Regions from separate parts of the Saccharococcus thermophilus genome, predicted to be linked through region 2. Evidence: a T-box and tRNA genes for the amino acid it is inferred to sense, from the RefSeq annotation. Region 2 holds a T-box; the other regions hold tRNA genes.
The links. A T-box is a leader RNA that pairs with one kind of tRNA and senses whether it is charged. The one in region 2 lies ahead of BDD39_RS10845 (valine--tRNA ligase), so its partner is inferred to be a tRNA-Val.
Positions count from the first base shown of each region.

Region 1 (10,157 bases), 760 kb from region 2:
AGCAAAGAAGCTGATTCAAGGCAGTAGCCTTGTTCAGTTTTGAAGGAACATGTTATGTGTTCTTTCAATCAGTTTCGTTCCTTGAAAACTAGATAACCGAAAAGAAAAGCGGAGGCGCCGCGGTTAGGCGCCGAAGTTAGACAAAGGAAGAAGCCGAGAAGCGCTGTTGGTTAAGTTAGAAAGGGCGCACGGTGGATGCCTTGGCACTAGGAGCCGATGAAGGACGGGGCAAACGCCGAAACGCTTCGGGGAGCTGTAAGCAAGCGTTGATCCGGAGATGTCCGAATGGGGGAACCCACTGTCCGTAATGGGACAGTATCCATACCTGAATCCATAGGGTATGGAGGGCACACCCGGGGAACTGAAACATCTTAGTACCCGGAGGAGAAGAAAGCAATAGCGATTCCCTGAGTAGCGGCGAGCGAAACGGGAACAGCCCAAACCAAGAGGCTTGCCTCTTGGGGTTGTAGGACCACTCACATGGGAGTGACAAAGGAACGGGGTAGACGAAGCGGTCTGGAAAGGCCCGCCAGAGAAGGTGACAGCCCTGTAGTCGAAACTTCGTTCCCTCCCGAGTGGCTCCTGAGTACGGCGGGACACGGGGAATCCCGTCGGAAGCAGGGAGGACCATCTCCCAAGGCTAAATACTCCCTAGTGACCGATAGTGAACCAGTACCGTGAGGGAAAGGTGAAAAGCACCCCGGAAGGGGAGTGAAAGAGAACCTGAAACCGTGTGCCTACAAGTAGTCAGAGCCCGTTGATGGGTGATGGCGTGCCTTTTGTAGAATGAACCGGCGAGTTACGATGACGTGCGAGGTTAAGTCGAAGAGACGGAGCCGCAGCGAAAGCGAGTCTGAATAGGGCGTTCAGTACGTCGTCGTAGACCCGAAACCAGGTGATCTACCCATGTCCAGGGTGAAGGTAGGGTAACACCTACTGGAGGCCCGAACCCACGCACGTTGAAAAGTGCGGGGATGAGGTGTGGGTAGGGGTGAAATGCCAATCGAACTTGGAGATAGCTGGTTCTCCCCGAAATAGCTTTAGGGCTAGCCTCAAGGGAAGAGTCTTGGAGGTAGAGCACTGATTGAGCTAGGGGCCCTCATCGGGTTACCGAACTCAGTCAAACTCCGAATGCCAATGACTTATCCTTGGGAGTCAGACTACGAGTGATAAGATCCGTGGTCGAGAGGGAAACAGCCCAGATCACCAGCTAAGGTCCCTAAGTGCACGTTAAGTGGAAAAGGATGTGGAGTTGCCCAGACAACCAGGATGTTGGCTTAGAAGCAGCCATCATTTAAAGAGTGCGTAATAGCTCACTGGTCGAGTGACTCTGCGCCGAAAATGTACCGGGGCTAAACGTGCCACCGAAGCTGTGGGATGACCGTTGGTCATCGGTAGGGGAGCGTTCTAAGGGCGTCGAAGCGAGACCGGAAGGACTCGTGGAGCGCTTAGAAGTGAGAATGCCGGTATGAGTAGCGAAAACAGAGGTGAGAATCCTCTGCACCGAAAGCCTAAGGGTTCCTGAGGAAGGTTCGTCCGCTCAGGGTTAGTCGGGACCTAAGCCGAGGCCGAAAGGCGTAGGTGATGGGCAACAGGTAGAGATTCCTGTACCACCTCCTCACCGTTTGAGCGATGGGGGGACGCAGGAAGGTAGGGCGAGCAGGCTGCTGGAATAGCCTGTCCAAGCGGTTAGGCTGCCAGATAGGCAAATCCGTCTGGCGCAAAGGCGGAGCCGTGATGGCGAAGGGACCATCGGTCCCGAAGTCCCCGATCCTACACTGCCAAGAAAAGCCTCTAGCGAGGTGAGAGGTGCCCGTACCGCAAACCGACACAGGTAGGCGAGGAGAGAATCCTAAGGTGCGCGGGAGAACTCTCGTTAAGGAACTCGGCAAAATGACCCCGTAACTTCGGGAGAAGGGGTGCTCTCTTGGGTGAATAGCCCGAGGGAGCCGCAGTGAAAAGGCCCAAGCGACTGTTTATCAAAAACACAGGTCTCTGCGAAGCCGAAAGGCGAAGTATAGGGGCTGACACCTGCCCGGTGCTGGAAGGTTAAGGGGAGCGCTTAGCGCAAGCGAAGGTGCGAACCGAAGCCCCAGTAAACGGCGGCCGTAACTATAACGGTCCTAAGGTAGCGAAATTCCTTGTCGGGTAAGTTCCGACCCGCACGAAAGGTGTAACGACTTGGGCACTGTCTCAACGAGAGACCCGGTGAAATTATACTACCTGTGAAGATGCAGGTTACCCGCGACAGGACGGAAAGACCCCGTGGAGCTTTACTGCAGCCTGATATGGAATTTTGGTATCGCTTGTACAGGATAGGTGGGAGCCTGGGAAGCCGGAGCGCCAGCTTCGGTGGAGGCGCCGGTGGGATACCACCCTGGCGGTATTGAAATTCTAACCCGCACCCCTGATCGGGGTGGGAGACAGTGTCAGGTGGGCAGTTTGACTGGGGCGGTCGCCTCCCAAAAGGTAACGGAGGCGCCCAAAGGTTCCCTCAGAATGGTTGGAAATCATTCGTAGAGTGCAAAGGCACAAGGGAGCTTGACTGCGAGACGGACAGGTCGAGCAGGGACGAAAGTCGGGCTTAGTGATCCGATGGTTCCGTATGGAAGGGCCATCGCTCAACGGATAAAAGCTACCCCGGGGATAACAGGCTGATCTCCCCCAAGAGTCCACATCGACGGGGAGGTTTGGCACCTCGATGTCGGCTCATCGCATCCTGGGGCTGTAGTCGGTCCCAAGGGTTGGGCTGTTCGCCCATTAAAGCGGTACGCGAGCTGGGTTCAGAACGTCGTGAGACAGTTCGGTCCCTATCCGTCGCGGGCGCAGGAAATTTGAGAGGAGCTGTCCTTAGTACGAGAGGACCGGGATGGACGCACCGCTGGTGTACCAGTTGTCCCGCCAGGGGCACCGCTGGGTAGCTATGTGCGGAAGGGATAAGCGCTGAAAGCATCTAAGCGTGAAGCCCCCCTCAAGATGAGATTTCCCATCGCGTCAAGCGAGTAAGATCCCTCGAAGATGACGAGGTCGATAGGTCCGAGGTGGAAGCGTGGCGACACGTGCAGCTGACGGATACTAATCGATCGAGGACTTAACCACACGAAAAGCGGAGGTGCCGCGCTTAGCTCTCGAAGCCAAATGTTCTTCGCCCGCTGAGGTGCTTGCACCTCAAGGGAGAAGGTTATTTGGCGCAAGAGAGCTAGGCACCGGAGCTAGACATCATGAAAAGCGTAGGTACCTCCGGAGCTAGACACCACGAAAAGCGCAGACGTCTGGCTTCTTCCAAACAGACGGTTATCTAGTTTTGAAGGAATGAAATCCTCTTGACAATGAATATAGTTCCATTATAATAAAATTTGTCCATCGTTTGCCTAGTGACTATAGCGGAGAGGAAACACCCGTTCCCATCCCGAACACGGAAGTTAAGCTCTCCAGCGCCGATGGTAGTTGGGGCCAGCGCCCCTGCAAGAGTAGGTCGTCGCTAGGCAAGTTTATATGGAGGATTAGCTCAGCTGGGAGAGCACTTGCCTTACAAGCAAGGGGTCGGCGGTTCGATCCCGTCATCCTCCACCACGATTGTATGACTGATTTGGCTCGGTAGCGACGAGCAATACTTCCATGAATATGCTACGAGTTGTCCTGACGCATCTAACATCATTGAATCAGCTAGAAGAGGAAGGGACACAGAACATAAACTTAGCTAGTAGAGGAAGAGGCAACGAATAAAAGTTCGAAAATGTATATGGCTCGGTAGCTCAGTCGGTAGAGCAAAGGACTGAAAATCCTTGTGTCGGCGGTTCGATTCCGTCCCGAGCCACCACTTAAATATATCCTATGCCGGCTTAGCTCATTGGTAGAGACGAGCCTAAGCTTCTGTGAATATGCTACGAGTTGTCCCGACGCATCCACTTCTGTGAATAAACTGGTAGAGGAAGGGACACAAAAAAATTAAGGGTATATATCAATGTTTTTTATGCCGGCTTAGCTCAATTGGTAGAGCAACTGACTTGTAATCAGTAGGTTGCGGGTTCAAGTCCTGCAGCCGGCATCCCTATAATGTACGAGCCATTAGCTCAGCAGGGGAAGCAACGAGCCTAAGCTTCGATGAATCTGCTGCGAGTTGTCCCGACGCATTTGACACCTTTGAATTCGCTAGTAGAGGAAGGGACAACAAAAATACTGAGTGTCCTGATTTCATATATGAGCCATTAGCTCAGTCGGTAGAGCATCTGACTTTTAATCAGAGGGTCGGAGGTTCGAGTCCTCCATGGCTCACCACTTTGCGGGTGTGGCGGAATTGGCAGACGCACCAGACTTAGGATCTGGCGCCTCACGGCGTGGGGGTTCAAGTCCCTCCACCCGCATACTTAGGTGTATGCGGAAGTAGTTCAGTGGTAGAACACCACCTTGCCAAGGTGGGGGTCGCGGGTTCGAACCCCGTCTTCCGCTCCACCATTCGCCGGGGTGGCGGAATTGGCAGACGCACAGGACTTAAAATCCTGGGGTAGGTAACTACCGTGCCGGTTCGAGTCCGGCCCTCGGCACATGCGCTCGTAGCTCAATTGGATAGAGCATCTGACTACGGATCAGAAGGTTAGGGGTTCGAATCCTCTCGAGCGCGCCATAGCGGGAAGTAGCTCAGCTTGGTAGAGCACATGGTTTGGGACCATGGGGTCGCAGGTTCGAATCCTGTCTTCCCGATTTTAGTGAATATGGGGCCTTAGCTCAGCTGGGAGAGCGCCTGCTTTGCACGCAGGAGGTCATCGGTTCGATCCCGATAGGCTCCACCATTTCATTAACTAGTTCATGGCGGCGTAGCTCAGCTGGCTAGAGCGTACGGTTCATACCCGTGAGGTCGGGGGTTCGATCCCCTCCGCCGCCATTATAATGGACCTTTAGCTCAGCTGGTTAGAGCAGACGGCTCATAACCGTCCGGTCGTAGGTTCGAGTCCTACAAGGTCCACCATATTTTCAATATGTTGGAGGAGTACCCAAGTCTGGCTGAAGGGGTCGGTCTTGAAAACCGAGAGGCGCCACAAGGCGCGCGGGGGTTCGAATCCCTCCTCCTCCGCCATAAAGGAAATGGACAACTGTTTTGGTTTTGTATCGTCGCGGGGTGGAGCAACGAGCCTAAGCTTCTGTGAATATGCTACGAGTTGTCCCGACGCATCTAACATCGTTGAATCAGCTAGAAGAGGAAGGGACAGCGAAAGAATCCACTCCGAGTTGCCTCGACGCATTTGACACCTTTGAATTGGCTAGTAGAGGAAGAGGCAACGAATTTAATTAAGCCATTCTAAATTCAATTATTTTTATCGTCGCGGGGTGGAGCAGTCCGGTAGCTCGTCGGGCTCATAACCCGAAGGTCGCAGGTTCAAATCCTGCCCCCGCAACCAATATGGTCCCGTAGTGTAGTGGTTAACATGCCTGCCTGTCACGCAGGAGATCGCGGGTTCGAGTCCCGTCGGGACCGCCATTCCAAAATTCTCTATGTCGGCTTAGCTCAATTGGTAGAGACGAGCCTAAGCTTCTGTGAATATGCTGCGAGTTGTCCCGACGCATCTACATCTGTGAATAAACTGGCAGAGGAAGGGACACAAAAAAATTAAGGGTATATATAAATGTTGTTATGCCGGCTTAGCTCAATTGGTAGAGCAACTGACTTGTAATCAGTAGGTTGCGGGTTCAAGTCCTGCAGCCGGCACCAGAATGTGGCGACTATGGCGAAGTGGTTAACGCACCAGATTGTGGCTCTGGCATTCGTGGGTTCGATTCCCATCACCCGCTTTCTTGGGCCTATAGCTCAGCTGGTTAGAGCGCACGCCTGATAAGCGTGAGGTCGGTGGTTCAAGTCCACTTAGGCCCACTATTGCATTTTATCTTGTAGTAAGTTAAACTATAGTTAAGTTCGTTTTATCCCGTAATCGCTTACCGATGAAGAATACATCCATGAATCCACTCTGAGTTACTTTGACGTGTCTAGCTTCTTGGAGATGGCTAGCAGAGGAAGAGGCAGAGGATACGCTAAAGGCGATCTGTTGTTACGTTTTATTATTCCGCAATAGCTCAGCGGTAGAGCAACCGGCTGTTAACCGGTAGGTCGTAGGTTCGAATCCTACTTGCGGAGCCATACGGAGAAGTACCCAAGTGGCTGAAGGGGACGGTTTGCTAAACCGTTAGGTCGCAGTTTTGCGGCGCGCGGGTTCAAATCCCGCCTTCTCCGCCATCGAACATGGCCCGTTGGTCAAGTGGTTAAGACACCGCCCTTTCACGGCGGTAACACGGGTTCGAATCCCGTACGGGTCATCAAAGCACCGGAATAACTGGTGCTTTTCTTCTTTTCTCCTTTATGTATAAAATAGGAATAGCAGGAAAAACGAAATTTGTCGAATTTTGCGTTTTATCGTTGCAATATCTTACATTGTCTGTTATAATAATGTTAGTTTCATTTAAAAAAAGAAACATGGTACTGCGGGTTCGATTTTCATTACCCGCTCCATTACAAATAATGGTTATGGGGACAACGCAGTGTTTCGTTTCTAAAAAAGAACGAGGCATTGCGTTTTTTATTTTTTGTATTTTTATATTAATAATTTAAACGTTGCTTCTCCGCCATGAATTTGAAAAAACATGTTTTTCATTGACCCCAATATTCTTTCACATTGTTCTCGTGGCGTAGAAGGCAATAAATAGACAATTTGCAAGGCGTTTTTTGTTTCTTTTGTTACAGCGGTCCGCTCGGAATCGACAATCGGACTGCCGAAAGGTCCGCGCATATCTTTCGACACGAGTTTGCGGGAAAAGTTGACGGTGCGCCCATTAATCGCCATATATTCATCTTGCTCGGTTCCGATATCAATTGTAATAGGTCCTTCCAGTTTATCGAGGTCATAAATCCCGATTGGAATTTTATAATACAGCGAAAAGAAATTATTTACGTCGGCTGCGGAATGAATCGTTGAGATAAAACTTTTCTTCTGAATCCGCCGATATAAACTCTCAGAAGAAGGACGGTATCTGCTTGGGTCCGTACCAATGGTTTTAAAGACTTTACGCCATTCCGCTAACTCAGGAATATCGGCAATAGCAGTTTCCTGCAGATCAAAATAAATCGATTCTTGAAATAATTGGAGTCTTCCTTTTAGCATTTGCGGAGAATCGTCCACGACGATATGATGATAACGGATAATCCCAACTTTAAATTCGGGGATTATTTGTTTAAGCGTGTTGGCAACAATCGCTTCCATGCATTCTCACCTCGGATTTTTTTCTTTTATTGTAACATAGATCACGAGATTGGATGAAAGGAGGGCTTGCGATGAATGTGGTGGCACTTAAACAGGAGATTATTGCATATAGCAAAACAATTGGAATTGATAAAATCGGCTTTGCCAGCGCAGATCCGTTTGTGGAGCTAAAGGAGCGGTTACGCCGCCAGCAGGAATTAGGATATCAATCGGGATTTGAAGAGCCGGATATTGAAAAGAGAACAAATCCTTCCTTGCTTTTGCCGGAAGCAAAGTCGATTATTGCCATTGCTTTGGCGTATCCATCGAAAATGAAAAACGCTCCCCGCGGCACGAGGACGGAAAGAAGAGGAATTTTTTGCCGGGCATCATGGGGGAAGGACTACCACGATATTTTGCGGGAGCGTCTTGAAAAATTAGAAGCATTTATTTTGGAAAAAGTACCACAGGCCCGCGTCAAATCCATGGTAGATACGGGGGAACTGGCAGACCGCGCTGTTGCCGAGCGCGCAGGGATTGGCTGGAGCGGGAAAAACTGTTCCATTATTACTCCCGAGTTTGGCTCCTTTGTTTATTTAGGAGAGATGATTACCAATATTCCATTTCCCCCCGATGAACCGATTGAGAGCCGCTGCGGTACGTGCACAAAGTGTATTGATGCTTGCCCGACAGGAGCGCTTGTGCAAGGCGGACAGTTAAATGCGCAGCGATGCATCGCATTTTTAACGCAAACGAAAGGCTTTTTAGCCGATGAGTTTCGCGATAAAATTGGAAACCGTTTATATGGATGCGATACGTGCCAAATGGTTTGTCCGGAAAATAAGGGAAAAGATTTTCACTTACACCCAGAGATGGAACCAGATCCGGAAGTAGCAAAACCAAAGCTAATCCCGCTTTTGCATATCAGCAACCGCGAATTTAAAGAAAAATTTGGTCCGATTGCCGGATCGTGGCGCGGGAAAAAACCGATTCAACGCAATGCCATTTTAGCTTTAGCACATTATAAGGATAAAACAGCTATCCCGCATTTGTTAAAGTTATTAAGAGAAGACAGCCGTCCGGTCATTCGCGGTACGGCAGCATGGGCGCTCGGAAAAATTGGCGATACAAGCGTAATTGTGGATTTACAAGAAGCGAGCCAAACAGAAACAGACCCGGAAGTTCTTGCCGAAATAGAAAAAGGACTGCAATTGTTGCAAGCATCGAAAGAATAGGGAAAATTTCGCTCCTCCGTCACATAAGGTAGTAAAAAAAGAAAGTGGGGAGCGGCGTGAAAAAGCAACTACAACATTTGCTTACAAAGCGGGCGCAGCTATTTGTTTCCATAAGGGACGATATGATGGAAGAAGCGGTGGAGAGAAAACGGCAGCTATGTGAAAAACGCGGGGCGGAAATGGTTCGTTGTACGATCCATTGCCAAGTTGTAGGCAGGCATGTAATGGAAAACGAAGCAAGGCTTACTTATCTCGCACATTATCAGTTTTTGATCAAGCATGGCAGCAAGATGTATGTGGAGGAGCAAATAGAGGAAAGACAGGCGTATTTTATGCACGGAGAATTAATAAAGGATGAAAAGGTGAGCAAAGCGGATGAGAGAATGGATTCTCCGCGTTTAGAACGCGAGATGCCAGTGGATGAACGAATTTCGTATGAATATAATCGGGCAAAGGCGGTGCGTTATGCGGAAACATGGTGGAACAACTACAATCCAGCGTTTCCACGGTTTGAGGTAGATTGCACGAATTTTATTTCCCAATGTTTATACGCAGGTGGAGCGCCGATGACTGGATATCCAAATCGCGCCAAAGGATGGTGGTGCAAAAACAACAATTGGAGCTATAGTTGGGCGGTGGCAAATTCTTTCCGTTGGTACTTAAGCGGATCACGTGTTGGATTACAAGCGGTTGAAGTATCGTCACCAGAACAATTGATGGCTGGAGATGTTATTTGTTATGATTTTCAAGGGGACGGCCGTTTTGATCATTCGACGATCGTTGTGGCGAAGGATAAAGATGGGATGCCGCTAGTAAATGCACATACTACCAACAGCCGCATGCGTTACTGGTCGTACGAAGATTCTAGTGCGTACACACCAAAGATTCGCTACAAGTTTTTTCATATTATCGACCGAAAATAATCAAATCGTTTGAGGTGAAGCAACTATGCCACTACATGTAGTATTGTACCAGCCAGAAATTCCAGCAAATACGGGAAATATCGCCCGTACCTGTGCAGCAACAGACACAGCGCTTCATTTGATTCGTCCGCTCGGCTTTTCAACGGATGATAAAATGCTAAAGCGTGCAGGGCTCGACTATTGGCCATATGTTAATATTTCTTATTATGATTCATTAGATGAGTTATTTGAACAGTATCCGCACGGAGAATTTTACTTTATTACGAAGTTTGGCAAAAAATACTATGATTCCTTTGATTTTAGCGATACCGAAAAAGATCTTTTCTTTGTGTTTGGCCGGGAAACGACGGGATTGCCGAAAGATTTGCTGGAGGCGAATATGGATCGTTGCCTGCGCATTCCAATGAACGACAAAGTCCGCTCCTTAAATTTATCCAATACAGCGGCGATTTTGGTGTATGAAGCATTGCGCCAGCAAAAATTTAACGGTTTATTTTAATGAAAAAAACGACCTTCTGAAACGGAGGTCGTTTTTTTCCGCGTTAATTTTTTACGCCTGGCTTATCTTCATAACCAGCTGTAAAGATGGCAGTTAAGAAAGCGATCATGACGCCTAATACAAGCAATGTACGCATCCCTGCTTCCTCCTTTATGAAATGATGGCTCCATCTCTCATTATAGCGAATATGACAAGCGTTGTGAATGGAAGCACGGTTGGAACCATGTGACAAAATTTTTTTTGCAACGAATGATACAGGACATCCTTGCATACA
Region 1 covers NZ_JAASRS010000001.1:2,834,477-2,844,633, reverse strand. Annotated here, with positions in the region: rRNA gene BDD39_RS14810 (23S ribosomal RNA) at 169-3,099, shown strand; rRNA gene rrf (5S ribosomal RNA) at 3,371-3,487, shown strand; tRNA gene BDD39_RS14800 (tRNA-Val) at 3,498-3,573, shown strand; tRNA gene BDD39_RS14795 (tRNA-Phe) at 3,745-3,820, shown strand; tRNA gene BDD39_RS14790 (tRNA-Thr) at 3,976-4,048, shown strand; tRNA gene BDD39_RS14785 (tRNA-Lys) at 4,203-4,278, shown strand; tRNA gene BDD39_RS14780 (tRNA-Leu) at 4,283-4,364, shown strand; tRNA gene BDD39_RS14775 (tRNA-Gly) at 4,378-4,452, shown strand; tRNA gene BDD39_RS14770 (tRNA-Leu) at 4,459-4,544, shown strand; tRNA gene BDD39_RS14765 (tRNA-Arg) at 4,548-4,624, shown strand; tRNA gene BDD39_RS14760 (tRNA-Pro) at 4,628-4,701, shown strand; tRNA gene BDD39_RS14755 (tRNA-Ala) at 4,715-4,790, shown strand; tRNA gene BDD39_RS14750 (tRNA-Met) at 4,809-4,882, shown strand; tRNA gene BDD39_RS14745 (tRNA-Ile) at 4,890-4,966, shown strand; tRNA gene BDD39_RS14740 (tRNA-Ser) at 4,982-5,074, shown strand; tRNA gene BDD39_RS14735 (tRNA-Met) at 5,320-5,396, shown strand; tRNA gene BDD39_RS14730 (tRNA-Asp) at 5,401-5,476, shown strand; tRNA gene BDD39_RS14725 (tRNA-Thr) at 5,632-5,707, shown strand; tRNA gene BDD39_RS14720 (tRNA-Ile) at 5,793-5,866, shown strand; tRNA gene BDD39_RS14715 (tRNA-Asn) at 6,056-6,130, shown strand; tRNA gene BDD39_RS14710 (tRNA-Ser) at 6,134-6,226, shown strand; tRNA gene BDD39_RS14705 (tRNA-Glu) at 6,235-6,306, shown strand; gene BDD39_RS14700 (B3/B4 domain-containing protein) at 6,582-7,247, opposite strand; gene queG (tRNA epoxyqueuosine(34) reductase QueG) at 7,319-8,461, shown strand; gene BDD39_RS14690 (amidase domain-containing protein) at 8,518-9,384, shown strand; gene trmL (tRNA (uridine(34)/cytosine(34)/5-carboxymethylaminomethyluridine(34)-2'-O)-methyltransferase TrmL) at 9,410-9,883, shown strand.
Region 1: it has a tRNA-Val gene. The T-box ahead of BDD39_RS10845 (valine--tRNA ligase) is inferred to sense a tRNA for this amino acid. The anticodon was not compared.

Region 2 (10,157 bases):
GCTTGTGAAGCCGCGCGACCGTGTTCTTTTAGTGAAAGGAAATTTAGCAAGACCGGTATTGCGAGATGCGCTGATGGACATGGAAGCAGACGTAACGGACCTTATTGTGTATGAAACGTCGATGAACGAATCAGGAAAAGAGCAATTGCTATATCTATTGCGGGAAAGAAAACTGGATGTGATCACGTTTACCAGTTCCTCTACCGTACAAAGCTTTATACGGATGATGGAAGGAGAAGATATCGATTCATTACTTAGCGGCTGCGCGGTTGCCTGCATCGGTCCCGTTACGAAGGAAACAGCGGAAAAAGCGGGACTTTCCGTGCATATTTGTCCAGATCAGTATACGATTGATGATATGATAAAAGAGATGGAATTTTATTTTGCAAAACGAACGATGGAGGGAAAATAAATGGCAACATTACAATTTGATCGCCACCGCCGCTTGCGGCAAAGTGCGAATTTGCGGGCGATGGTAAGAGAAACACGTCTTCATGTAGACGATCTTATTTATCCGATTTTTGTCGTCGAAGAAAAAGGGGTAAAACGGGAAATACCGTCCATGCCAGGAATATATCAATTTTCGCTTGACCGTTTAAATGAGGAAATGGATGAGGTCGTCCAGCTAGGCATTAAATCGGTCATCGTTTTCGGAGTGCCAGCCGAAAAAGATGAAGTCGGCTCACAAGCATATTGCGAACATGGTATCGTCCAGCAGGCGATCCGCCAAATCAAAGCAAATTATCCAGATATCGTTGTCATTGCTGATACATGTTTATGTGAATATACAAGCCATGGACATTGCGGCGTGGTCGAAAACGAACAAGTATTAAACGATCCGTCGCTTGAATTGCTGGTAAAAACAGCCGTCAGCCAGGCGCAGGCAGGCGCGGATATTATCGCTCCTTCGAACATGATGGACGGGTTTGTTGCGGCGATTCGCCAAGGACTCGATGAAGCCGGATTTACGAATGTGCCGATTATGTCGTATGCGATTAAATATGCGTCCGCATTTTACGGTCCGTTCCGTGATGCTGCGGATAGCGCGCCGCAATTCGGCGACCGCAAAACATATCAAATGGATCCGGCCAATCGCCTCGAGGCGTTCCGCGAAGCGGAATCGGATGTGCGGGAAGGCGCGGACTTTTTAATGGTAAAACCAGCGCTCGCTTATATGGATATTATCCGTGACATTAAAAACCATTTCCACCTTCCGCTTGTTGCCTATAATGTCAGCGGCGAATACTCGATGGTGAAAGCAGCGGCGCAAAACGGCTGGATTAATGAAAAAGAAATTGTCATGGAAATGCTTACTGGCATGAAGCGGGCGGGCGCCGATTTAATTATGACGTATTTTGCTAAAGATGCGGCTCGCTGGCTAAATGAATAGAAAGGAGAACCGTAAATGGTGCGAAGCTATGAACGTTCGAAAGCAGCGTATGAGGAAGCGGTCCGGCTGTTGCCTGGCGGGGTGAACAGCCCGGTGCGCGCGTTTAAATCCGTAAAAATGACGCCAATTTTTATGGCGCGCGGCAAAGGTTCGAAAATTTACGATATCGATGGCAATGAATATATCGATTATGTGCTGTCATGGGGTCCGCTTATTTTAGGTCATGCGAATCCTCGTGTTGTCGAGGCGTTAAAAAAAGTAACGGAAAACGGCACAAGCTTTGGCGCACCGACATTGATTGAAAACGAGTTAGCGAAATTAGTGATTGAACGGGTGCCGTCCGTCGAAATAGTTCGTATGGTGAACTCCGGAACGGAAGCAACGATGAGTGCGATTCGGTTGGCACGCGGCTACACAGGACGCAATAAAATTGTTAAATTTGAAGGAAGCTATCACGGCCATGGCGACTCGCTATTGATCAAAGCTGGTTCAGGAGTAGCGACACTTGGGTTGCCGGATAGCCCTGGTGTTCCAGAAGCAGTGGCGCAAAATACGATCACTGTTCCTTACAACGATTTAGAAAGCGTCCGCTACGCATTTGAACGATTTGGCGAAGATATCGCTGCCGTGATCGTTGAGCCGGTTGCCGGCAATATGGGAGTCGTTCCGCCGGTCCCGGGCTTTTTGCAAGGATTAAGAGACATTACGAAACAGTATGGGGCGCTGCTTATTTTCGACGAAGTCATGACCGGCTTCCGCGTTGATTATCATTGCGCTCAAGGCTATTTTGGCATTGAGCCGGATTTAACGTGTCTTGGAAAAGTCATCGGCGGCGGGCTGCCGGTTGGAGCGTACGGTGGAAAAGCGGAAATTATGGAAAAAGTCGCGCCGAGCGGTCCGGTTTATCAAGCCGGCACTTTATCAGGAAATCCGCTCGCCATGACGGCCGGATATGAAACATTGATTCAGCTGACGCCGGAAACATACGATGAATTCCGCAAAAAAGCGGATCGATTGGAAGAAGGATTACGCAAAGCGGCGGAAAAATACGAAATTCCGCATGCGATTAACCGCGCTGGTTCGATGATCGGCTTTTTCTTTACCAACGAGAAAGTCATCAACTACGAAAAAGCGAAAACGTCCGATTTAGATATGTTCGCGACCTATTATCGCGAAATGGCGGAACAAGGCATTTTCCTGCCGCCGTCCCAATTTGAAGGATTGTTTTTATCGACCGAACATACCGATGAAGACATTGAAAAAACGATTGCGGCGGCAGAGCGCGCGTTTGCGAAAATTCGCGAAGGAAAATAAAGGAACGGGTTGTCCACTTTCGGATGGACAACCCGATTTTTTTATTCATACTGCTTCTTTTTCCTTCATACAATGGATAATGTCATAGAAAACTTTTGCAAAGGGACGGAAGGAGGAAACACGGTTGGAGCAATCGTATTTGCGTTTTTCCCTCGAGGAATCGGTTTGGTTTAAAAAGGGACAGGAAGTCGCTGAATTTCTTTCTATTTCGCTTGATCCAGTCGTCTCGGTCGATGAATACGAGCAATATATTACGATTCGCGGGGCTTTGCAATTAAACGGGGAATTTCGCCTGGCGGAAGGGGAAGTAAACGATACAGATATAGATACAGATTCTTTTGATTTTGTCAGCCATCGTTTTATTCAGCGCGTTTCTACGCGTGAGGACGGCATTAGTGAATTGTCGCACCGCTTTCCTATCGATATTACGATTCCGAAAAATCGCATTCACCATTTAGAAGATGTGTACGTAACGGTGGAATCGTTTGATTATGATTTAGATGAAGATGGGAGATTGCTAGTGACGGCAGATATTTCGATCAGCGGCATTAGCGAAGCGCCGCTTCACGAGGAGTTTTCGGCCATCGAGGAAGAAGATGACGAGCTTTTGTTTGAGCCGTTTGAAGTGATCGCGCGCAAAGAAGCATATGAAGAAGAGCAGCAAGAGCAGCGAGACGAGCAAGCGGAAGAAACGGTTTCTCCTATTATCGATAATGTGTTTGCGCAATCGGACGAAGAGCAGGAAGAAACGGCTGCCGATCGAAAAGAAAAGAAAGAAAAGAAATTAGCGGAAAATGTGGTGCCGCTAGAGCGCGATGAACAAATGATTGAAAGGCAAGAGGTGGCGCCATCGCCTGCAAACAATGAAGCGAACGAAGAGAAAGAAGAAGCGATTGCCGATCGAAAAGAAAAGAAAGAAAAGAAATTAGTGGAAAATGTAGTGCCGCTAGAGCACGATGAAAAAACGATCAAAAAGCAAGAAACAGCGGCATCGTCTGCAGACAATGAACCGGTAAAAGCGGTTGAAGAAAATGAAGAAGCAGAAGAAAAAACCGCTGTTTTGCAGCAAGAGGCAAAAGTATCCATTGGGGCCGTCAAAGAAAACGATGAAGACGAAACGAAGGAAGAGGAAAAACCAAAAGTGAAGAGCGAAAATGCGCTATATTTAACGAAACTATTTGCCAAAAACCAGGTGGAGGAATTTACGAAAGTAAAAATCTGCATCGTCCAGCAAGGAGATTCGTTGGACAAGATTGCCGAACGGTACGATCTCACCGTGCAACAATTGCTGCGCGTCAACGAATTGGAAAGTGCGGAAGACATTCATGAAGGGCAATTGTTATATATCCCGGCGCTGGCGGGAAGCCGCTCTTCGTAGTGAGGGACTGATTTTTCCTCACTTCTTTTTATGGAGAGGGGGGAATTTCTTTGAAGGAGTATGTACCCATTTTGCAGCAATACGGGTTAAAGCCGTTTCGCGTCGATGATTACGGGAAAGTCAAAAAAGTCTATACGAACGCCGGATTATTCGCCTTAAAAGAAATAACAAACGCACAGGAAATGGCGGCCGTTCAACAATCGTACATGCTGTATGGAAAACAATTGGTTCCCCTTTATTTATCAAGGCAAGGTTTGCCGTTTGTCTCGCATGGCCGGCATTATTATTTAATGCCGTGGATTTCGCTGGAAGAAAGAAAAGAAAATCACGAACAAATTCGTTCTTTTTTCCGCACTCTCGCTGATTTGCACCAAACATCGCTAAAACAGATCGATGTTCGCGAAGAAGAGATCAATGCCTATTATGAGCAAAAAAAGAAGGAATGGGAACAGCAGCGTTCCTTTTTGCAAGCTTATATAGAAAAATGCGAAAATACATGGTATATGTCGCCGTTTCAGCTGCAATGCTGCGCCTATTTTCATGAAATCATGCAGGCGTATTGGTTTGCCGAAACGGAGCTAGAGAAATGGTATGAAAAGATAAAGGAAACAAAAAAATGGAGAATCGCTTGGATTCACGGAAAAGCACGGCTTTCTCATTATATCGAAACAGGAAAGGAACAGCGCTATTTTTTTAGCTGGGAACGGGCCAACTGGAACTCTCCGCTTTTCGATATCACCATGGCTCTTCGCTATCATATGCGCACATTCCCGCCAGTCGGTGATGAATGGGAGGAAGGAATAAAGGAGTATGAAGAAACGTTGCCGTTATTGGAAGAGGAGCGCGCTTTTCTTTACAGCCAGCTTGCCCAGCCGCACTTTTTTTATCGCTGTATTCATGAATATGAAACAAAACGGCAACACGAAAAAAGCGAACGTGAATATGTTGCCGAATTGCAGCGCCATTATTTGGCGATGAAAAATATGGAATACACCGTTATGCGACTTGTCCAGCAAAAAGAGACAGAAAACGCTAAATCCATTCCAGATGAAGCGCCACCGCAATAAGCACAAAGATGGCCAATAAAATGACATCAAATGTCGTCGGTAAAAAAATCGTGCGGACTGCTTGAAAAATGGTAAGCGGGATAATCAATTGCGCACAGATGGCACGCAATTGGCGAAGCCACGGCGGCCACGAGTACGGATTAAATCGTCTCATCTTTTCGTCCCTCCTCCTTCTTTTCGTTACTATTAAAATATGATTGGACGGTGTTTTTGTCACCAAAAACGAAGGAATGGAATAAATAAATAAAAACTTGGAAAAGATGATTGACGGAAGAATTCTTTTTTCGCTAGTATAATAATCAGAGAATCACATAGCAAAAAGGCGAAGATAGGGAGGAGTACAACGGATAACGCCTTCAGAGAGGGAAATCAGTAGCTGCGAGATTTCCTAGGACGGTTATCGTTGGAAGGTCGCCCTGGAGCTGCTTCTTTGAACGGCTTTACGCCCAGTAAAAGGAGCCGGTTTTATTGCCGTTACTGCAATGAAGTGCTTAAGCAAGGCAAAGTTGCTTAAGAAAAAAGGTGGTACCGCGAAAGCATCTCCTTTCGTCCTTTTTCGGATGAAAGGAGTTTTTTATTGGAAAAAGGAGGGAATGGAAAGATGGAACAAAAAGAAATTACGATGTCCACCAAATATGATCATAAAGCGGTGGAAGCGAATCGCTATCAATGGTGGCTTGACGGAAAATTTTTTGAAGCGACGGGCGATCCCGATAAAAAGCCGTTTACGATCGTGATCCCACCGCCAAACGTAACAGGGAAACTACATTTAGGACATGCGTGGGACACAACGCTGCAAGACATTATTACGCGCATGAAACGGATGCAAGGCTATGATGTGCTGTGGCTTCCGGGAATGGACCATGCCGGTATCGCCACGCAGGCAAAGGTCGAAGAAAAACTGCGCAAGCAAGGGCTGTCGCGCTACGATTTAGGGCGTGAAAAATTCGTCGAAGAAACGTGGAAGTGGAAAGAAGAATATGCGAACCACATCCGCCAGCAATGGGCAAAATTAGGGCTTGGACTCGACTATACGCGCGAGCGCTTTACGTTAGATGAAGGCTTATCGAAAGCGGTGCGCGAAGTGTTCGTGTCGCTTTACCGAAAAGGGCTTATTTATCGCGGCGAATACATTATTAACTGGGATCCGGTAACAAAAACGGCGTTATCGGATATTGAAGTGATTTATAAAGAAGTAAAGGGCGCGCTTTATCATATGCGTTATCCGCTTGCCGACGGCTCGGGCTACATCGAAGTGGCGACGACCCGTCCGGAAACGATGCTTGGCGATACGGCGGTAGCCGTTCATCCAGATGATGAACGCTATAAACACCTCATCGGCAAAACGGTCATTTTGCCGATTGTCGGCCGTGAAATTCCGATTATCGCCGATGAATATGTCGATATGGAATTTGGTTCCGGAGCGGTGAAAATTACGCCGGCGCATGACCCGAACGACTTTGAAGTCGGAAACCGCCACAACTTGCCGCGCATCCTTGTCATGAACGAAGACGGCACGATGAACGAAAATGCCTTGCAATACCAAGGATTGGACCGTTTCGAGTGCCGCAAGCAAATCGTCAAAGACCTGCAAGAACAAGGTGTGCTGTTTAAAATCGAAGAGCATGTGCATTCTGTCGGCCATAGCGAACGCAGCGGCGCGGTCGTCGAACCGTATTTGTCGACGCAATGGTTTGTGAAAATGAAGCCGCTTGCGGAAGCGGCGATTGAGCTGCAAAAAACGGAAGGAAAAGTGCATTTTGTTCCGGAGCGTTTCGAAAAAACGTATTTGCATTGGCTGGAAAACATTCGCGACTGGTGCATTTCCCGTCAATTATGGTGGGGACACCGCATTCCGGCCTGGTACCATAAAGAAACAGGTGAAATTTACGTCGACCATGAACCGCCGGCGGATATTGAAAACTGGGAACAAGACCCGGATGTACTAGATACATGGTTTAGCTCAGCACTGTGGCCGTTTTCGACGATGGGCTGGCCGGATACCGACGCAGCCGACTACAAACGGTATTATCCAACCGATGTACTTGTCACTGGATATGACATCATTTTCTTCTGGGTATCGCGCATGATTTTCCAAGGCCTTGAATTTACAGGGAAACGGCCATTTAAAGATGTGCTCATCCACGGCCTTGTCCGCGACGCGCAAGGAAGAAAAATGAGCAAATCGCTCGGCAACGGTGTTGATCCGATGGATGTCATCGACCAGTACGGCGCCGATTCGCTCCGCTTCTTCTTGGCAACCGGAAGCGCGCCTGGACAAGATTTGCGTTTTAGCACTGAGAAAGTGGAAGCAACGTGGAATTTTGCCAATAAAATTTGGAATGCGTCCCGCTTCGCACTGATGAACATGGGCGGAATGACGTACGACCAGCTAGATTTAAGCGGCGAAAAATCGGTTGCCGACCATTGGATTTTGACACGCTTAAATGAAACGATCGAAACAGTGACAAAACTCGCTGAAAAATACGAGTTTGGCGAGGTCGGCCGCGTGCTGTATAACTTCATTTGGGATGATTTATGCGATTGGTATATTGAAATGGCGAAGCTTCCGCTTTATGGCGATGACGAAGCAGCGAAGAAAACGACGCGTTCTGTATTGGCATATGTGCTTGATAATACAATGCGCTTGCTTCATCCATTCATGCCGTTCATTACCGAGGAAATTTGGCAGCACCTTCCTCACGAAGGCAAGTCGATTACGGTAGCGAAATGGCCGGAAGTTCGCCCAGAGCTTTCGAATGAGGAAGCGGCGGAGGAAATGCGTTTGCTTGTTGACATTATCCGCTCGGTTCGCAACATTCGCGCCGAAGTAAACACACCGTTAAGCAAACCGATCAAGCTGCACATTAAAGCAAAAGACGAGCACATTCAAGCGACATTGGAAAAGAACCGCGCGTATTTAGAGCGGTTCTGCAATCCGAGCGAGCTCATTATCGCAACGGACATCGCGACGACGGAAAAGGCGATGACGGCGGTCGTCACCGGTGCGGAATTGATTTTGCCGCTTGAAGGGCTCATTAACATCGAAGAAGAAATCAAACGGCTCGAAAAAGAACTCGAAAAACTTAATAAAGAAGTCGAGCGGGTGCAAAAGAAACTAAGCAACGAAGGGTTCCTCTCAAAAGCTCCGGCGCATGTGGTGGAAGAAGAGCGGAGAAAAGAAAAAGACTATTTAGAGAAACGGGAAGCGGTTCGCGCCCGCCTGGAGGAATTAAAAAAATAGACAAGGGAATATTGCTTCTTTTATCATGAAGACGAATCCGTTATTTTGGATTCGTCTTTTCTTATCATCATGGTTGCTAGTATAAGGAGGAATAGGTGATGGTTCGTACCTATGAAGAAGCGCTAGAGTGGATTCACGGACGTTTGCGTTTGGGAATAAAACCGGGATTAAAACGAATGGAATGGTTTATGGAAAAACTCGGGCATCCAGAACGCCGCGTGAGAGCGATTCATGTTGCTGGAACCAACGGAAAAGGTTCGACTGTTAGTTACTTGCGTCATATTTTACAAGCGGCCGGTTATTCCGTTGGAACGTTCACTTCTCCGTATGTGGAACAATTTAATGAACGAATAAGCGTGAATGGAAAACCAATTCGTGACAAAGAAATGGTGGAACTCGTGCAAGTGATCCAACCGCTTGCGGAAGAACTGGAAGAAACTGACCTTGGTGCGCCAACGGAGTTTGAAGTCATCACGGCGATGATGTTTTATTATTTCGGGAAAAAGAACGTTCAGGACGTTGTACTTATTGAAACCGGGCTTGGCGGCCGTTTTGATTCAACGAACGTCATTTATCCGCTTCTTTCCATAATCACCAACATTGGCTATGACCATATGAATATTTTGGGAGAAACATTAGATAAAATCGCGTTGGAAAAAGCGGGCATTATTAAATCAGGCATACCGTTGATTACCGGCGTCAAGCAGCCGGAAGCCTGGACGGTGATTTCGGAAAAAGCGGCGTCACTGAAAGCAAAAACGTACCGGCTTGGAGAGGACTTTTTTATTGTTCAGCACGAGTCGGTCCATGATGGAGAACGTTTTTCGCTGGAAACGCCGTTTTCACAATATCCTGATTTAAAAATTACGATGTTTGGAGCACATCAAGTGCAAAATGCGGCGCTGGCGGTGATGGCGGCGGAGTATTTGCGGTTGTGCTATTCGTTTTTGATTGAAAAAGAACATATTTATGAAGGACTGGAAAAAACGAAATGGATCGGCCGTTTTGAACAGGTAAGCAAAAAGCCGCTGATCATTGTTGACGGCGCTCATAACGAAGAGGGAATTCGCAGCCTTGTCGATACGGTGCGCTCCCACTATCCGGATAAAGAGGTACATGTGTTATTCGCCGCGCTCAACGATAAGCCGCTTGGCCAAATGATCCCTCCTCTTGCCGACATGGCGACAACGATGACATTTACGACGTTTGATTTTGCGCGCGCTGCATCTCCTGAGCAGCTTGCTGAGTTGTGCGACCATCCGCGCAAAGCGACGACGGACGACTGGAAAGGCTGGATCAAAGAAAAGAAAAAGCAAAAACGAAGCGATGCCCTTTTCTTGATTACCGGATCGCTTTACTTTATCGCGGAAGTAAGAAATTTTATGAAAAAGTGATATTCATGTCGAAAAAGTTGCTGGTATAATAAAGAAAAATAGTACTTTTGAAGGGGGAGGGGAGGAGTGTGGTGCTTGGACGGAAGTGCGTGGCATTAGTTGTTACGTTTATGATCATTACAAGCTTTTTCTATGTCAGGCCTCGGTTCGTACAGGCGGATACGAAAAAAGACGGAAATATTACTTTAGTCACAGAGGAAAGAATTGAAGGATGGGCTACATCCCCGGGAGAAGGGGACGGAAAAGGAAACACGATCAGCTATTTTCTCGTTCACATTCAGGTAAAGGGACAAGATAGTACAGAAGTCCGTTATCGTGCAGATGCCATTGAGGTGCCAGCGGACCGAAACGGCGAGAAAAAATATACGTT
Region 2 covers NZ_JAASRS010000001.1:2,076,030-2,086,186, reverse strand. Annotated here, with positions in the region: gene BDD39_RS10875 (uroporphyrinogen-III synthase) at 1-412, shown strand, start outside; gene hemB (porphobilinogen synthase) at 413-1,390, shown strand; gene hemL (glutamate-1-semialdehyde 2,1-aminomutase) at 1,409-2,704, shown strand; gene spoVID (stage VI sporulation protein D) at 2,829-4,082, shown strand; gene ysxE (spore coat protein YsxE) at 4,133-5,149, shown strand; gene BDD39_RS10850 (hypothetical protein) at 5,115-5,303, opposite strand; T-box leader at 5,466-5,706, shown strand; gene BDD39_RS10845 (valine--tRNA ligase) at 5,751-8,393, shown strand; gene BDD39_RS10840 (bifunctional folylpolyglutamate synthase/dihydrofolate synthase) at 8,492-9,787, shown strand; gene BDD39_RS10835 (VWA domain-containing protein) at 9,898-10,157, shown strand, end outside.

Region 3 (10,157 bases), 2.0 Mb from region 2:
CAGCTTCACGGGACAGCGTCGAGCCTGGAACGTTCGTAATCGTAATTGCTTTGTAGCCAAGTTTGTTTGTTTGCACTAGCACCGCCCGGCTGTCTGCCGTTTCGCCGCTTTGCGAAATGTAAATGAAAAGCGGCTTTTCCGACAACAATGGCATATTGTAAGAAAACTCGCTTGCCACATGGACTTCAACCGGAATTTTCGCCCATTTTTCGATCAATTGCTTACCGACCAAACCAGCGTGATAGCTCGTTCCGCACGCAATAATATATAAACGGTCCGCATTCAGCACTTCTTGAATGATTTGCGGATCAATCGTCAACTGACCGTTCTCATCCTGATATTTTTGGATAATACGGCGCATCACAAACGGCTGCTCATCGATTTCTTTTAACATGTAGTGCGGATAGGTGCCTTTTTCAATGTCGCTGGCATCCAATTCCGCTGTATATGGAGCGCGTTTGACGATATCACCGTTCAATGTTTTAATCGTAATGTCTTCTCTTGTCACGATCACCATTTCTTTGTCCATTAACTCGACGAATTGGTTGGTGACTTGGAGCATCGCCATTGCATCGCTCGCTACCACATTGAAACCATGACCGAGTCCGACTAGCAACGGGCTTTTATTTTTCGCGACATAAATAACTTCTTGATTTTCCGCATCAATCATTGCGATGGCATAAGAACCTTTCAACAATGTTAATGTTTTGCGGAACGCTTCTTCGACAGAAAGACCATCGTTTACAAATTTTTCAACAAGCTGCACGATCACTTCCGTATCCGTATCGCTGCGAAACGCGACATCTTGCAAATATTCGCGTTTTAAAATCGCATAGTTTTCAATCACACCATTATGCACTAACGTAAAGCGGCTCGATGCGCTTTGATGCGGGTGTGCATTCACACGGCTTGGCGCTCCGTGCGTCGCCCAGCGCGTATGGCCGATTCCGATCGATGCGCTCACCGTCCCGTCAACGACATTACGTAAATCAGCAATACGGCCTTTTTCTTTAAATAAATGAACGCCTTCATCGTTTAGCATGGCAATGCCTGCCGAGTCATAGCCGCGATACTCTAATTTTTCCAATCCGCGCAATAAAATTTCCTTTACGTCTTGGTAGCCAATATAACCAACAATTCCGCACATAAATACGTTTCCTCCCTTTAGTTGGGAGCCCGCCTTACAAAACGACCCAAAAACGTCTATTCTCTTGTCAAAGAACGTATCAGGGGTCTGACCTTTTTGTATAGACAGACTCCCTACTTTTCCGTTTTTTGCGATTACATCCTCCCCTTTGTCCAAAGGGTCACCCCTTTGTTTTAAGGAAGGACTTGCGGCTGTAATCGCCACAGCCGGGAGGCATCCGCCGAAAACTCGATAAACCTCCTCCTCGTCAACTAAGCGTTTTGCCGTCCCACGCTTAGTCCAGGCGCTTTGAAAAAAGAACTAGTAATTCTCTCTGTCCTCCTTCCTTGAAAAATAACAACAACGTTAATATTACAGCACATCGAAAAAAGCGTCAACTGTAATATAGTCATTGTTCATAAACTGTAATATTTGTTATTGTTTATAAAATAACCTATGCATCAATGGAATACAATGTTCCATTAATGCATAGGTTGGTTATAAACAATTCCTTTTATTCCATTCCCATTTCTTCACGAATGACGGAAGCGATCCGTTCTACATAATTTCGGCAAGCTTCCTCTGTCGGCGCTTCCGCCATCACACGCACAACCGGCTCCGTTCCCGACGGGCGAACAAGCACGCGGCCATTTCCATTCATTTCTGCTTCTACTTCTTGAATGACCGCTTTTACTTTTTCATTTTCCATGACTTTCTCTTTATCCGCTACTTTGACATTGACAAGTAGCTGCGGATATTTTTTCATTTCGCTCGCCAGCTCGGACAGTGGTTTTCCCTTGATTTTCATAATATTGACAAGTTGCAGCGCCGTCAGCAATCCGTCTCCTGTCGTGTTATAGTCAAGGAAAATAATGTGTCCTGACTGTTCCCCGCCTAAATTGTAGCCGTTTTTCTTCATTTCCTCGACTACATAGCGGTCGCCGACCGCGGTTTGTACACTTTGAATTCCTTGCGCTTCGAGCGCTTTGTAGAACCCAAGGTTGCTCATCACGGTAGAAACAACCGTTTGATGCTTCAACCGCCCGGTTTCTTTTAAGTATTTGGCGCAAATGTACATAATTTGATCGCCATCTACGATATTGCCATGTTCATCAACAGCAATGAGGCGGTCGCCATCGCCGTCAAAGGCAAGTCCAACATCGGCACCTTTTTCCTTCACAAACGCCGCTAATGCTTCCGGATGGGTGGAGCCTACTCCTTCGTTAATGTTCAGTCCGTTTGGTGAGGCGCCCATCGTGACAACATCTGCTTCCAAATCGGCAAATAGATGCGTCGCCAACGATGAAGTAGCCCCGTGCGCGCAGTCAAGTGCGATTTTCAGACCGGAAAAGTCTTCATCAATCGTCTGCTTTAAATATTGTAAATATTTTTGCCCGCCTTCAAAATAATCGTTCACTTGCCCTAACGCTTTGCCGATCGGTCTTGGCAGCATATCTTCTGGGCTGTCGATTAGCTCTTCAATTTCTCTTTCTTGCTCGTCCGATAGTTTAAACCCGTCCGGACCAAAAAATTTAATTCCATTATCTTGAACAGGGTTATGAGACGCCGAAATCATAATGCCTGCCTGCGCCCCTAACGCCTTCGTTAAATAAGCGACCCCTGGGGTGGAGATGACACCGAGCCGCATAACTTCTGCCCCGATCGAAAGCAATCCGGCAACAAGCGCTCCTTCGAGCATATGGCCGGAAATACGAGTGTCACGGCCAATTAACACTTTCGGGCGTTCTTCACTTTTGGTCAATACATATCCGCCGCAGCGCCCGATTTTAAACGCCAGCTCTGGTGTCAACTCTCGATTCGCTACTCCGCGTACACCGTCAGTACCAAAATATTTACCCATTATGTCAATCTCTCCTTACATCTATGAAATTATCGTTCATTGATTTTTTTCGCTTATTTTCACTTTTACGTTTTCTTTTGGCAGTTCCCATTTTACATTTTGTGGCCCATTCCATTCTAGCTTTACTTCATGTTCCCCGACGCCTAAGCCACTAACATCAATATATAATTCCACATCATTTTCTGTAACCCCATTTAAGATGTCAGGTGTTCCGTAAAGCCGAACATCCATCGCTTGCTTTTTTGGGTCTATAAACTCCACTGTATTTTGTTCTCCTAACCCTATGACATGAATCGGCACGTCTTTGAATGTTTTTGCTTCTTCTTTTTGCACATCGATATGGATTTTTACTTTAGAAGGATTAACGCTTTTGATTCCTTCCGGCATCGGAACATCCATTTCCAATGTAGTATCTTTCGTAATTTCATCCAGATTAACGGTGATCCCATCGATAAATTTAATAGGGTCTATTTTTTCTTTAGGACCAAAGATGGTCACTTTATTTGGAACTGTTTCTATTTTTACTATACTTAATCCATCCGGTAACGTTCCTGTTTGGTTGATTTTTAGCGGAACGGTTTTGCTTGGACTGTTAATCGGAACCGTTACTTCGACAACCGAAGGGTGCACATGAATATTTAACTTCCTGCCGCGATGATCATAAACGTTCACTTTCGATTCTTGTGTCAACGTATCCGTGGCGCCTTCCAAATTTACTTTCGCTGTTACCGATGAGATGCTATCAATTAATTCTCTAGCGCCCGTGATCGTGACCGAGTTTGGTTTTACAATGGGCTGGTTCACTGAATAGCCTTCTGGCACTTTATGTTTATTGATAAATTCAACCCCGACAGGGAAACTTTTTGATACTCTTTCTTGAATCGTTATCCTTGCTGCCGCTGGCTGAATTTTTACCTTTAGTTTGTCAGATATATCTTTATACTTGATCGGCACGGTATAGGTACCTAGTGGCAGGTCGGTTAAGTCCATATATATTTCGAAATTCCGCTGTAAAGCGGTCGGTTTTACGATGCTTGCCGGCCCTTGCAACGTCACGTTTACGTATTTCGGAACGCCGGAAACAATTAAATTTTCCTCGTCATAGTAAACAACGACGGGGACATTCATCAGCGTTTCCGTATCCTCTTGTCCGATCGCATTGCGAACGATCCCTCCGGATTTTGTTTCGATATTGACTGATATGTAGAGCATGATGGCTAACAGTAAAGAAAATACTTTAATAAACCAAGGGTTGTTCATCAACTTATCCATGTCTCTTCCCCCTCCATTGCCAACGGGATGAGGAAGTCGCTTTTGGTGCCGGCACTAATTCTTTTGTAAGCAACTCCCGAAACTGCTCCGGAGTTAAATCTCGATGTAACTCCCCGTTTTTTGTGATCGATACCGCACCAGTTTCTTCCGATACAACAACCGTTACGCTATCGGTCACCTCACTAATTCCCAGTGCAGCGCGGTGACGGGTCCCTAATTCTTTTGAAATAAATGGGCTTTCCGAAAGCGGCAAATAACAGGCCGCAGCGGCAACATGATTTTTTTGAATAATAACAGCTCCATCGTGCAGAGGGGTATTCGGAATGAAAATATTAATTAATAGTTCCGACGAAACACGAGCATTCAAAATAATTCCAGTTTCAATATAGTCTCCCATTCCTGTTTCCCGCTCTACGGAAATTAACGCACCAATTCGCCGTTTCGCCATATATTCCGTAGCTTTAATAATCGCTTCAACCATCTTCACTTGTTCTTCATCTTCGTTTGCGCTGCTCCTTGCAAATAGTTTTCCGCGCCCCAGCTGCTCAAGGGCACGCCGGAATTCCGGCTGAAAAATAATAATAATAGCGAGAAACCCCCATGTAATGGCCTGGCCCGTTAGCCACTGCAATGTGCTAAGGCCAAAAAAGTTACTAACGATTCGCACTAGTATAATCAGAATAATTCCCTTTAAAAGCTGGACTGCTTTCGTCCCGCGAATCATCATAATCAATTTATAGATTACGTACCAAACAACGAGAATATCGACAATTTTCACTAAATAATCTACAACTGGGAGCTCTCCGAAAGGCATTTTCACACTTCCTTTATTACTAATTCCAACATCATGTTTATGGAAACAGCTCTTTTATTATAACATATCACTGAAAAAAGCCATCAAAAAGATGGCTAGTTATTCGAACGATTTCATTGCGTCTTTAAGCCGTTCTTTAATATTATACCAAATCCATTCAAATACTTGATTAATTTCTTCAATTTCCCCTGTTACTTGTCCTGCGGAAGCTAAATATTTTTCCCCGTGAATGACTGTCACATTGCCGTCGACTTTTCCTTCTATTTTAATGGAGCCGTTACGGACAACGATATCCCCTTTCACCGTTTTCCCTTTTGGAACGATGACAGTATGGCCGCGAATAATTACATTTTCATGTGTGGAAACGGAGAATTGTTCCTCTCCATTCCATGCCGTAAATAAACTTCCCATTGTTAAAAGGATAAACAGCGAAACGGCGGTAAGAAACGGATGGCTCTGCAACCATCTTTGCACCCGAACGATCTTCTTTTCTTTCGGCAAATTCGCCATCACTCGCGCCGTAAAGTCAGGCGGCGAAGGAACATGAGATGCATACTGAATAAAAGCTACGGTTTTCGTTAATTCATGGAAATGGACAGCACACGCCGAGCATTGCCGTAAATGCTCCTTTAATCGCTTTTCCTCATGCGGACCCGTATTGCCATCCAAATAATCGTGCATCAGCTTGACAATATGTTCTGGACATTTCATGTTTTTCACCCTCTTACAGATGACCCAAATGCTTTCGTAACGCTTCCCTGCCGCGATGAAGCCGCGTCTTCACTGTACCGAGCGGCAGCTCTAAAATTTCGCTAATCTCTTGTAATGATAAATCTTCTATATACTTCAGTACGATCACACTGCGATATTTTTCTGGCAGCTTTTCGATCGCCTTCTGCACCGTCTCCTTCAGTTCTAAACTTTCTATTGTTTCTTCGGGGGAAGCCTCGTGAGAAGAAAGCTGGGCGTACATGGTAAGCCCATCGGTACCGTTGATCTCCTCATCCAAATACGCATCTGGTTTCTTCTTTCTGATTTTATCAATCGCCAAATTCGTAGCAATGCGGTAAAGCCATGTGGAAAATTTCATCTTCGGGTTATACGTATCGATATGAACATAAGCGCGGATGAACACCTCTTGCGCCGCATCTTCCGCCTCATGACGATTCCCTAACATCCGGTAACATAGACGGTATATTTTATCTTTATAAAGATCGACAATATCGGCATAGGCATTTTGGTCGCCCTTTTTTATTGCTTTAATACGTTTTTTTACAAATATATCCATAATAGCACAATACCCCCGCCCCTGCGGCTACAGTGTACTACGTTTTTCCCTAAAAAAAGTTTCATGTAAACATATAATTTATTTTACCATATACAAAAAGAAAAACAGCAGATTTTGCTGAATCTGCTGTTTTTGCACCATCACACTAGCTTTTCGCCAAAAAGAGAACCCATCAATCCTACAGCGACAGAAGCAGTTTTATTGCGCTCATCTAAAATAGGATTGACCTCGACAAATTCTGCCGATGTAATTAACTGTGCCTCGGCGAGCATTTCCATTGCCAAATGGCTTTCCTGATATGTAAGACCGCCAATCACTGGAGTGCCGACTCCTGGTGCATCATGAGGATCCAATCCATCTAAATCGAGTGATAAATGCACCCCGTCTGTCCGCCCTTTCAAATAAGCAATTGTTTCTTCCATCACCGTCGTCATCCCAAGACGATCTACTTCATGCATCGTATATATTTTAATCCCTTTTTCGCGGATTAATCGTTTTTCGCCTTCATCAAGGGCCCGAACACCAATAAGAACGATGTTTTCTGGCTTTACTTTCGGGCTGTAGCCGCCGATATTGGTCAATGCCGGATGACCTAATCCAAGGCTTGCGGCCAGCGGCATTCCATGAATGTTTCCTGACGGTGACGTTTCCGCTGTATTTAAATCACCATGGGCGTCATACCAAATTACCCCTAAATTCTTATAATGCTTGGCAACACCAGCTAATGTACCAATGGCGATGCTGTGATCACCGCCCAAAACGAGAGGAAATCTCCCCCGTTTGATCACATCATCCACAGCCTTGGCCAATCTTTCATTCGCTTCCGCAACCGCTTTCAAATTTCGCAAGTTAAGACGCAATCCTTCATCATCAGACCGTTCAGCTCTTCCAATGGAAATATCACCTAAGTCTTCAATATCATAATGAAGGCGCTCCAATCGCTCAAAGACCCCCGCATAGCGCATGGCACTCGGCCCCATATCGACGCCGCGGCGCGTCTGTCCTAAATCCATCGGTACACCAATGATCGAAATTTTCTTCATGCTGCCTCCCCCTTTCCGTTGTACTACGTTATTATTGTAGATGAAAACGCCATCATGACTCAACTCGACAATTTTTTGAATATTTATTCTTAACTAAAAGTATAGACGGACAAAAAATAAAAAAGCATCCTATTTCGAAAATACGAAATAGGATGCTTCAATGGAGCCTATCGGGATCGAACCGATGACCTCCTGCGTGCAAAGCAGGCGCTCTCCCAGCTGAGCTAAGGCCCCGAGCGGGATAAAAAGCGGAAGACGGGACTCGAACCCGCGACCCCCACCTTGGCAAGGTGGTGTTCTACCACTGAACTACTTCCGCAAATCGATGAGCCATGGAGGACTCGAACCTCCGACCCTCTGATTAAAAGTCAGATGCTCTACCTACTGAGCTAATGGCTCATGTAGTGAAGACACTCGTTGTTTTTTTGTTGCCTCTTCCTCAACAAGCTTTTTCAAAGAAGCTGGATGCGTCGAGGCAACTCGCCTAAATTTCCTAATCGTTGTCCCTTCCTCTTCTAGCTTATTCAACGATGTTATATGCGTCGGGACAACTCGAAGCAAATTCACAGAAGCCTAGGCTCGTTGCTCCCCTACTGAGCTAATTAATGAGATTATGGCTGGGCTAGCTGGATTCGAACCAGCGCATCACGGAGTCAAAGTCCGTTGCCTTACCGCTTGGCTATAGCCCAACGATATTAAATATTAATAGCTGAAACATATTATTTCACATTAGATGAAAATTATACTTGTCCAAGTTTTTTATGTATATGGAGGGGGACGGATTCGAACCGCCGAACCCAAAGGGAGCGGATTTACAGTCCGCCGCGTTTAGCCACTTCGCTACCCCTCCGTATGATGCCGGCTGCAGGACTTGAACCCGCAACCTACTGATTACAAGTCAGTTGCTCTACCAATTGAGCTAAGCCGGCATAAGGAACGCATCTATACTCCAATTATTTTCGTTGCCTCTTCCTCTGCTAGCGAATTCAAAGATGTCAAATGCGTCGAGACAACTCGAAGCATTTTCATTAATCATGGTGGAGGATGACGGGATCGAACCGCCGACCCCTTGCTTGTAAGGCAAGTGCTCTCCCAGCTGAGCTAATCCTCCAGTAAACAAAAAGAAAGTGACCCGTACGGGATTCGAACCCGTGTTACCGCCGTGAAAGGGCGGTGTCTTAACCACTTGACCAACGGGCCAAAAAGAACAACATCAAAGCTTCCAACCGGGCTTGAACCGGTGACCTCTTCCTTACCATGGAAGTGCTCTACCAACTGAGCTATGGAAGCGTGATGGCTCCGCAGGCAGGATTCGAACCTGCGACCAATCGGTTAACAGCCGATTGCTCTACCACTGAGCTACTGCGGAATGAAGTGATGATTTATCTATACTCAATTTTATATTGCCTCTTCCTCTTCTAGCAAATTCGAAGATGCTTGATGCGGCGAGGCAACTCGCCTAAATTTTCCTAATCGTTGTCCCTTCCTCTTCTAGTTTATTCAACGATGTTATATGCGTCGGGACAACTCGAAGCAAATTCACAGAAGCCTAGGCTCGTTGCTCTCCACTGAGCTACTGCGGAATAAGAATGAAGAAGTTTTATGATAAAGTTTCTAACATTCAACTTGCCTAGCGACGACCTACTCTTGCAGGGGCGCTGGCCCCAACTACCATCGGCGCTGGAGAGCTTAACTTCCGTGTTCGGGATGGGAACGGGTGTTTCCTCTCCGCTATAGTCACTAGGCAAGTATTTCAATTGGACATGTATTATTATATTCATCTAATCGATGTTGTCAAGAAGGAGTTCATTCCTTCAAAACTAGATAACCGTCTGTTTGGAAGAAGCCAGTCGCCTGTGTCCGCTCGGCGCTAAGCGCTCGCCTCCGCTTTTCGTGCGCTTTTCTTGGTTAAGTCCTCGATCGATTAGTATCCGTCAGCTGCACGTGTCGCCACGCTTCCACCTCGGACCTATCGACCTCGTCATCTTCGAGGGATCTTACTCGCTTGACGCGATGGGAAATCTCATCTTGAGGGGGGCTTCACGCTTAGATGCTTTCAGCGCTTATCCCTTCCGCACATAGCTACCCAGCGGTGCCCCTGGCGGGACAACTGGTACACCAGCGGTGCGTCCATCCCGGTCCTCTCGTACTAAGGACAGCTCCTCTCAAATTTCCTGCGCCCGCGACGGATAGGGACCGAACTGTCTCACGACGTTCTGAACCCAGCTCGCGTACCGCTTTAATGGGCGAACAGCCCAACCCTTGGGACCGACTACAGCCCCAGGATGCGATGAGCCGACATCGAGGTGCCAAACCTCCCCGTCGATGTGGACTCTTGGGGGAGATCAGCCTGTTATCCCCGGGGTAGCTTTTATCCGTTGAGCGATGGCCCTTCCATACGGAACCACCGGATCACTAAGCCCGACTTTCGTCCCTGCTCGACCTGTCCGTCTCGCAGTCAAGCTCCCTTGTGCCTTTGCACTCTACGAATGATTTCCAACCATTCTGAGGGAACCTTTGGGCGCCTCCGTTACCTTTTGGGAGGCGACCGCCCCAGTCAAACTGCCCACCTGACACTGTCTCCCACCCCGATCAGGGGTGCGGGTTAGAATTTCAATACCGCCAGGGTGGTATCCCACCGGCGCCTCCACCGAAGCTGGCGCTCCGGCTTCCCAGGCTCCCACCTATCCTGTACAAGCGATACCAAAATTCCATATCAGGCTGCAGTAAAGCTCCACGGGGTCTTTCCGTCC
Region 3 covers NZ_JAASRS010000001.1:73,388-83,544, forward strand. Annotated here, with positions in the region: gene glmS (glutamine--fructose-6-phosphate transaminase (isomerizing)) at 1-1,147, opposite strand, end outside; gene glmM (phosphoglucosamine mutase) at 1,641-2,987, opposite strand; gene BDD39_RS00425 (CdaR family protein) at 3,024-4,259, opposite strand; gene cdaA (diadenylate cyclase CdaA) at 4,252-5,073, opposite strand; gene rsiW (anti-sigma-W factor RsiW) at 5,173-5,784, opposite strand; gene sigW (RNA polymerase sigma factor SigW) at 5,798-6,361, opposite strand; gene rocF (arginase) at 6,502-7,404, opposite strand; tRNA gene BDD39_RS00450 (tRNA-Ala) at 7,566-7,638, opposite strand; tRNA gene BDD39_RS00455 (tRNA-Gly) at 7,652-7,723, opposite strand; tRNA gene BDD39_RS00460 (tRNA-Lys) at 7,731-7,803, opposite strand; tRNA gene BDD39_RS00465 (tRNA-Gln) at 8,019-8,093, opposite strand; tRNA gene BDD39_RS00470 (tRNA-Tyr) at 8,173-8,254, opposite strand; tRNA gene BDD39_RS00475 (tRNA-Thr) at 8,261-8,333, opposite strand; tRNA gene BDD39_RS00480 (tRNA-Val) at 8,440-8,515, opposite strand; tRNA gene BDD39_RS00485 (tRNA-Glu) at 8,533-8,604, opposite strand; tRNA gene BDD39_RS00490 (tRNA-Thr) at 8,622-8,694, opposite strand; tRNA gene BDD39_RS00495 (tRNA-Asn) at 8,699-8,773, opposite strand; rRNA gene rrf (5S ribosomal RNA) at 9,033-9,149, opposite strand; rRNA gene BDD39_RS00505 (23S ribosomal RNA) at 9,309-10,157, opposite strand, start outside.
Region 3: it has a tRNA-Val gene. The T-box ahead of BDD39_RS10845 (valine--tRNA ligase) is inferred to sense a tRNA for this amino acid. The anticodon was not compared.